3 regions of the Peribacillus sp. QJM3NY_7 genome follow, and region 1 is predicted to be linked to each of the others. Evidence: riboswitches for the same ligand, from Rfam matches in the RefSeq annotation. Region 1 holds a riboswitch; each other region holds the start of a gene.
The links. Region 1 has a riboswitch for S-adenosylmethionine ahead of AC0VX1_RS05490 (methionine ABC transporter ATP-binding protein). Riboswitches for the same ligand answer to the same signal wherever they lie in the genome.

Region 1 (2,329 bases):
AGTAACCGATTAGCGATATGGTCGTTAATGTCAGTCCTTGAATGATTCCCGGTTTTGCCTCTGGAAGAAGTACATCCTTAATGATCATCCATGGAGTGGCACCTACGGCAATTGCAGCTTCAATCACTCCTCTGTCTATTTCACGTAATGCCGTTTCAACAATCCTTGCAAAAAAAGGTATTGCGGATACGGACAGGGAAACAGAAGCTGCTCTTGGCCCTATCGTCGATCCTGTAAGTAGGTCCGTTAAAGGAAGGAGGGCGACCAAGAGAATGATGAACGGGATTGAACGGACAATATTGACTGCGAAACCGAGAGATCGATTCACGATGCCATTTTCAAAAAATAAATTCCTGGTTGTTGTAAATAGCAATACTCCAAGCGGTAAACCGATCAGCAGGGCTACTGCAAGAGAAACGCCGACCATATAAATCGTTTCAAGAAAGGCTTTATTAAGATCAGGTAAAATATTGACGATGGGATTAAGCAGTGACATGTTTTAACACCTCCACAGAACTGGAACGATTTTTTATATATTCCAATGCCGAATGAATTTGGACGGCATCGCCAATTAACTCGATGATTAAAATGCCTAAAGGAACATCCTGGATATACTCAATTTTACCGTGTAAAATATTTCCGTTTACTGCATGGGATTGGAGAGTATCCGAAAGAATCGATTCACCGGCGGTTTGCCCTTCGAATTGGATCTTAATAATCGTACCTTCACTTTCTTCAATCAAGTGCGAAGGGAGTTCGAAATCCAGTACACTGCTAATGAATTGCTTCGTTAACTCCTGTTTGGGCTGTGAAAATATTTCATAAACGGGTCCTTCTTCAATTACCCGGCCATCCTGCATCACGGCGACTCGGTGGCATAGTTCTTTGACCACTTCCATTTCATGTGTAATCAACACGATGGTGATACCAAGCTCACTGCTTATCTTTTTCAATAACTGTAAAATCGCTTTTGTAGTTGTTGGATCAAGGGCAGAAGTCGCTTCATCACATAATAGTACAGTGGGTTCATTTGCTAACGCACGAGCGATGCCGACCCGTTGCTTCTGTCCACCGCTAAGCTGTGCAGGATAGACATTTTTCTTATCGCTGAGCCCTACTATTTCCAACAATTCCAATACACGTAACTTAGTCGCGTCCTTCGATCGATGCGCGGCCCTTAAGGCGAAAGCGACATTTTCATAAACGGTTTTTGAACTGACCAGGGAAAAGTGCTGGAATATCATTCCGATTTTTTGGCGTTGTTTACGAAGCTCTTTGCTAGATAAAGAGGTTAAATCAATGCCGTCGATAATGATATTTCCACCTGTCGGACGTTCAAGCAAATTCAAGCAGCGGAGTAATGAGCTTTTTCCAGCTCCGCTGTAGCCGACAATTCCATATATTTCACCAGTTTGAATGGTTAAAGATACGTTATCCACTCCGATAACTCGGTTTTTCTTCGAGACGTATTCCTTTCGGACTGAACGGATTTCAATCATGAGCTTTCCCCCTTACACATTAAAAAAGCTGCCTCTATCATTCAGAAAGAGGCAGCGAAATCATATCTCGGCTTATCTTTCAGAATGCAATCATTCTGCAGGAATTGGCACCGTTCCCTAAGGGCGGTTGCCGGACATCACAGGGCCTGATCCCTCCGTCACTCTTGATAAGTAAATTATTATTTTAGAATATTTCAAGTTTTATAATATAATCTATATTATTTGTAAAATCCGGCAATGTCAATCGTTTCTTTGATTTTTTTGTCATTAAATCTGGTACAGTCCGTCAAAACGATTCATGGAAAATGGGCTATTATGCAATAATCCAGCATTTTCATCAATGTTAATTATTCCAATATTTCCTTGTCAAAAAGGTAAAGTGGTACTACATTTATTATAGTAAAGTTAAAAAAAGGAAGATGAAACTATATTTATACAATGATGGGGAGGAAACCGAATGATAGAGATCAAGACGATAAATGATGTGGTTTGCGTGCATGGGACTCCTGGCGGGAACAAGGCGGGGATGAGTGTGTATGTCTTTTTAACGGATGGCTTATTGATAGATACTGGCGCACAGATTTTATTGGAAGAGCTCATCCCATTCTATGAATCCGCAGACTTCGACTCAGTGGCCCTGACTCACTATCATGAAGACCATACGGGGGGCGCTGCCTGGATACAGGAACATAAAAAGGTCCCTCTTTTCATTAACCCGATGTCGGTTGAGGTTTGTTCAAAGGATGCTGAATATCCTGAATATCGCAAAAATTTCTGGGGAAAGAGAGACGCCTTTAAAGCTGAGCCTCTGGGGAAGGCCATTCATTCCC
Region 2 (2,329 bases), 2.3 Mb from region 1:
GTACATCTCCAGAAGAGCTTTCATCATTATTGAAAGATGATTTCTTTGAGTTCGGCAGTTCGGGTAACATATGGTCAAAAAGCGATTTTATGGGGCAAGAGGGAGCCGGAGCTGTGAACATGACCCTAAGTCAATTTGAGATGCATCCATTGTCTGATGATACCGTGTTAATTACATACCGGATTTTTGATGAAGATAAGCTGGAACATACCTTAAGAAGTTCAATCTGGAAATGTGCGAATGGAAGATGGCAGATGTTTTTTCATCAAGGCACAAAAACAAAAGGGCCCCTTTAAGACTTTTATTTATGAAAAAGAAAGTTTTCCCTGCTTGAAAACTATTTCACTAAAATGATAGGAGTGATGAAGTTGATCTTTCGTACCATTGATACGGACAAAGATAAAGATACTATCATTAAATTTCGGAAAGATTCCTTTGTTGTAAGTTTTGGAACTGATGCGGGTTTTGGAGATGAACATGCCTATCTGCAACGAATGGAAGAAAGGGTCCGCAAATTTCCGGATGGACAGGTGATCATTGAAAAGGACCAAGAAGCGATTGGACAAATGGAACTTCAAATTCGGGAGTACGAAGGAACTGAAATTGGCTATGTGAATCTATTTTATCTTATTCCCGAATACCGCAGTAAAGGCCTTGGCAAGGAATTGGTCCGCTACGCAGAAAACTTTTTCAGGCAATTTAATGTATCCGAATATCACTTAAGGGTTTCTCCGGATAATCAAAGGGCGATTTCTTTATATACGAATTCAGGCATGGTGAAGATAAGGGAAGAAAATGAAAAATACCCTGTATGGAGAATGAGCAAATCATTATAAAAGTAGAAATATAAAATATATTGATATAATAAAAAAGTATCGATTCACTATACTATGAAACTATTTATCGCGATGAAAAATATGGTTGACTTTAGCGAAATTAGAATATATAGTGAAGGACATAATTAAATATAACGTTAATTCTTATCAAGAGATGTGGAGGGACTTGGCCCTATGATACCTCGGCAGCGGGTTTTTACTTTTGTAAAAATACTGTGCTAATTCCAACGGACGAAAGTTTGAAAGATAAGAAGGAGCTTTTCTTAGATAATTAATTTAAGAGTTTACTCTTTTTTATGTCTAAAAGAGGCCTCTTCTGTCTGATGACGGAAGAGGCCTCTTTTGTTTATTCAAAATGTATATGGTTATTTGGAGAATGGGTGCAATTACTCGTGAGTTTCGCGCAATAATCGTGAGTTTGGCGCAGTTACTCGTGAGTTTCACGTAATTACTCGTGAGTTTGGTGCATTTACTCGTGAATTTTGCAGTTTTACTCGTGAATTTCGAAAATTAACTCTATCATTATGAAACGTTGCAAAGCTCTTCTCTCTGGATAAAGAATTCGTACAAATAAACAGCGTGGGGGGAGATTGGATGATTGAGTTTCAAAATGTCAAAAAGGTTTATCAAACAAAGAAACAGACTGTCGAGGCTTTGAAGGGCATTGATTTGACAGTGGAAAAGGGGGATATATTCGGGGTAGTCGGTTATAGCGGGGCCGGAAAGAGTACGTTAATCAGGTTGGTCAATTTGCTTGAACATCCTTCAGATGGTTCGGTGATTGTTGGTGGCAAGGATTTAACCAAATTAAGCCCGAAGGAATTACGGGCAGAAAAGAAAAAAATCGGGATGATCTTTCAGCATTTCAACTTACTAAACTCAAAAACTGTTTTTGATAATATTGCCATGCCGCTGGTATTATCGGGAACTCCAGCTAAGGAAATTCAAAAACGTGTAGGCGAGCTGTTGGAGTTCGTTGGCTTATCGAGCAAAGCAAAGAGTTATCCGGAACAATTATCCGGCGGGCAAAAGCAGCGAATCGGCATTGCGAGGGCATTGGCTACGAATCCATCGATCTTATTGTGTGATGAAGCAACGTCGGCATTGGATCCACAAACAACGAGTGCAGTTCTGCAGCTCTTAAAAAAAATTAATAAAGAATACAATATCACCATCCTGCTAATCACTCATGAGATGTCTGTCATTCGGGAAATTTGCAATAAGGTAGCGGTCATGGAGGGCGGCTGCGTCGTTGAACAAGGTTCGGTTTTCGAAGTTTTTGCCAAGCCGCAAACGGATATTGCAAAAAACTTCGTGAGAACGGTCATACATGACGAAATTCCACAAAGTTTCTTAAAAAGCATAGGGTCCCATATCCCGATTATTTGGAAAATTAATTTTATTGGAACTACTTCGGGTACTCCTTTACTTTCAACGATCTCGAAGAAATATGATGTTCATTTAAGTGTCTTATCAGCCAATATTTCTGAAAT
Region 3 (2,329 bases), 2.0 Mb from region 1:
CCGCTAATGTTATGGAATCGACCCCTGCTTTTTTCAAAACTTCAGCACCACTCATGAAGCTCTCTATCCCTAGCTTTTTCGGTGGATCAAGCTCAACAAGAATCGTCCGTTCCGTTTTGGCTTTTTCGTAAAGGGGAAGTTCCAATTCTCTATCGTTCACTTCAATTACTTCTATTTCACGGGATTTCGTAAATTTCTCTTTCACGGGAGCCAAACTTCCAATTGCATGCTTTACAGCTTGAATATGCAGTGGAGTCGTTCCACAGCACCCTCCTATGATCGCGGCGCCTTGCTCACGAAGTTCCAGGGCACTAGAACCGAAATATTCCGGGACAGCTTTATAAACGAGCCTCCCATCGACATAATCCGGCAGGCTGGCGTTAGGGTAAATGGCAATCGATGCTTGCTTTGGCAAACTCACTTCTTCCAAGGCCCGAATCATATGATGTGGTCCAAGGCGGCAATTCACCCCAACCACATCGGCACCCAATTGCTCAAGTTTTTGAAAGGCATCATTTAAATGGATTCCATTTTGAAGATTACCCAGTTCATGCATCGAAACATTTGCGATGATCGGGAGTCCAGATTCAAATTTAACGATTTTCAGCACGGTCTCCAGTTCTTCCAGGTCATAAAATGTTTCCAGGAGGATCCCATCAGGGTTTTCCATCAACAAACTGTATAGCTGTTCACGAAAACCTCGCTTTATCTCTTCCATGCTTAAATCCGATTTCCTGATCCCCCGCTGTGCCCCTATGGTACCGAAGACATATGCCTTTCCTTTTGCTGCTTTTTTAGCAAGAATGACTCCCTGACGATTGATTCTGCTCACTTCACCTTCAAGTCCATGCCGTTTCAATTTGTTGAAGTTGGCCCCGTAAGTATTCGATTGAAGGATATCTGCACCAGCTTCCAGATAGGCTCTGTGGATGTACTCTATTTTATCTGGGTTCGTGCAGTTTAATTCCTCATAACATTGATCGATGCCATAAGAGTAAAGCAAGGTCCCCATTGCCCCTTCCCCAACCAGCATTCTTTCTTTCACTTCTTTACGAAAATTCATTATTACACCCTCTCCCAAAAACAATCCTGTTTTTGTCGTTTTCTATAGAGTATGAGAGAAAAGAAAAAAAACCTTCTCAAAGAAGAAGGTTTTTTGAAACATTCTCCTCATCTATCAAGCTCTGCTTGCTGGATTTAGCACCTTTGCCTAAGCTGGTTGCTGAGGTTTCTTCGGGCCAGTCCCTCCACCTCTCTCGATAAGATCCATTTATATAATTTTCATAAGATTTCAAAATTTGATTATATTTAATTTACATTAATAGTCTGTCAATTTCAATACCTGATCGACATTTTTTTCACTTTTGCAAAAATCATTCAATCTTTTGCTGCTTGAACCCTCTTCAAGATCCTTTGTTTCCAGTCTTCCGCTAACGAGTCTAGTGTAAGTATAGCCTTAGCACCTTCAAGCCCATCCCGTTTATGAAGGATGACCTCTGCTGCGTAATGGACAGAAATTTTTTCTTGTAGACGATCTATCAGCACAATCTCGTTTTGTTTATTTATCGTTCCTTCTTGAAGTACTCTTGCAAAATAACCAGTGAAACTCGTTTTCAGCACGTGTTCCAAAAACTTAGGTTCTTGATTGAAGAGGGAAATGGTCGAACAAGGTATCCTCCCTTGGTTAATTTGAACAATCACATCGCCTATTTGATAAATATCGCCGATATATGTTGTTTCTTCCTTCATCCCCGCTATAGTTAAATTTTCACCGAATGCAGGGATATCCAGCTCTTTAGAGAATTTTTCATTCCATAATGAATAATGCTCAAATGGGTAAAAGCACAAAGCCCGATCAGGACCTCCATGGAACTTTACATTACCGACACCATCACCGATTATGCCAGCTTTAGTCACTTTCAAATTATCCTGTGCTTGTTTATCCATGGCTGAAAAGATATCAATATTCGAAAAAATTTCATGTTTCGGCTTCCCCGCATGTAGTGATTTGATTTTCCCATTTTCCATTTTGCATCTTCCATTCATATTAAATTTATATCGTCCTATATGTATAAATTATACTAAAAGTCCATTTTATTCAGTACCTTTTTATATGTATATGAAATGAAAAAGCCATATGCGGCGTTAATGGGCTAAATATCATTGATTTCCAGAAAAATTCATAGGTTAGTTTCAGTAATTTAGTTGCTATTTCAGAATTAAATATGGTAGAATATGAACACAATATATAGTCGAAAACTACAACCGTTCGCCTATATGTTGATTTTCACGATTGAATTCCTCATTGTCGCTCTTTAGGGAGCGAATT

Region 2: linked by a shared signal. The riboswitch ahead of AC0VX1_RS21270 (methionine ABC transporter ATP-binding protein) and the one ahead of AC0VX1_RS05490 (methionine ABC transporter ATP-binding protein) in region 1 are both predicted to bind S-adenosylmethionine.
Region 3: linked by a shared signal. The riboswitch ahead of AC0VX1_RS14920 (bifunctional homocysteine S-methyltransferase/methylenetetrahydrofolate reductase) and the one ahead of AC0VX1_RS05490 (methionine ABC transporter ATP-binding protein) in region 1 are both predicted to bind S-adenosylmethionine.

Annotation. Positions count from the first base shown of each region.
Region 1 covers NZ_CM149663.1:1,156,292-1,158,620, forward strand. The annotation lists gene AC0VX1_RS05485 (methionine ABC transporter permease) at 1-496, opposite strand, end outside; gene AC0VX1_RS05490 (methionine ABC transporter ATP-binding protein) at 483-1,499, opposite strand; SAM riboswitch class I at 1,569-1,673, opposite strand; gene AC0VX1_RS05495 (MBL fold metallo-hydrolase) at 1,957-2,329, shown strand, end outside.
Region 2 covers NZ_CM149663.1:4,432,219-4,434,547, reverse strand. The annotation lists gene AC0VX1_RS21280 (nuclear transport factor 2 family protein) at 1-296, shown strand, start outside; gene AC0VX1_RS21275 (GNAT family N-acetyltransferase) at 369-836, shown strand; SAM riboswitch class I at 978-1,089, shown strand; gene AC0VX1_RS21270 (methionine ABC transporter ATP-binding protein) at 1,431-2,329, shown strand, end outside.
Region 3 covers NZ_CM149663.1:3,133,281-3,135,609, forward strand. The annotation lists gene AC0VX1_RS14920 (bifunctional homocysteine S-methyltransferase/methylenetetrahydrofolate reductase) at 1-1,063, opposite strand, end outside; SAM riboswitch class I at 1,168-1,266, opposite strand; gene AC0VX1_RS14925 (MOSC domain-containing protein) at 1,378-2,028, opposite strand.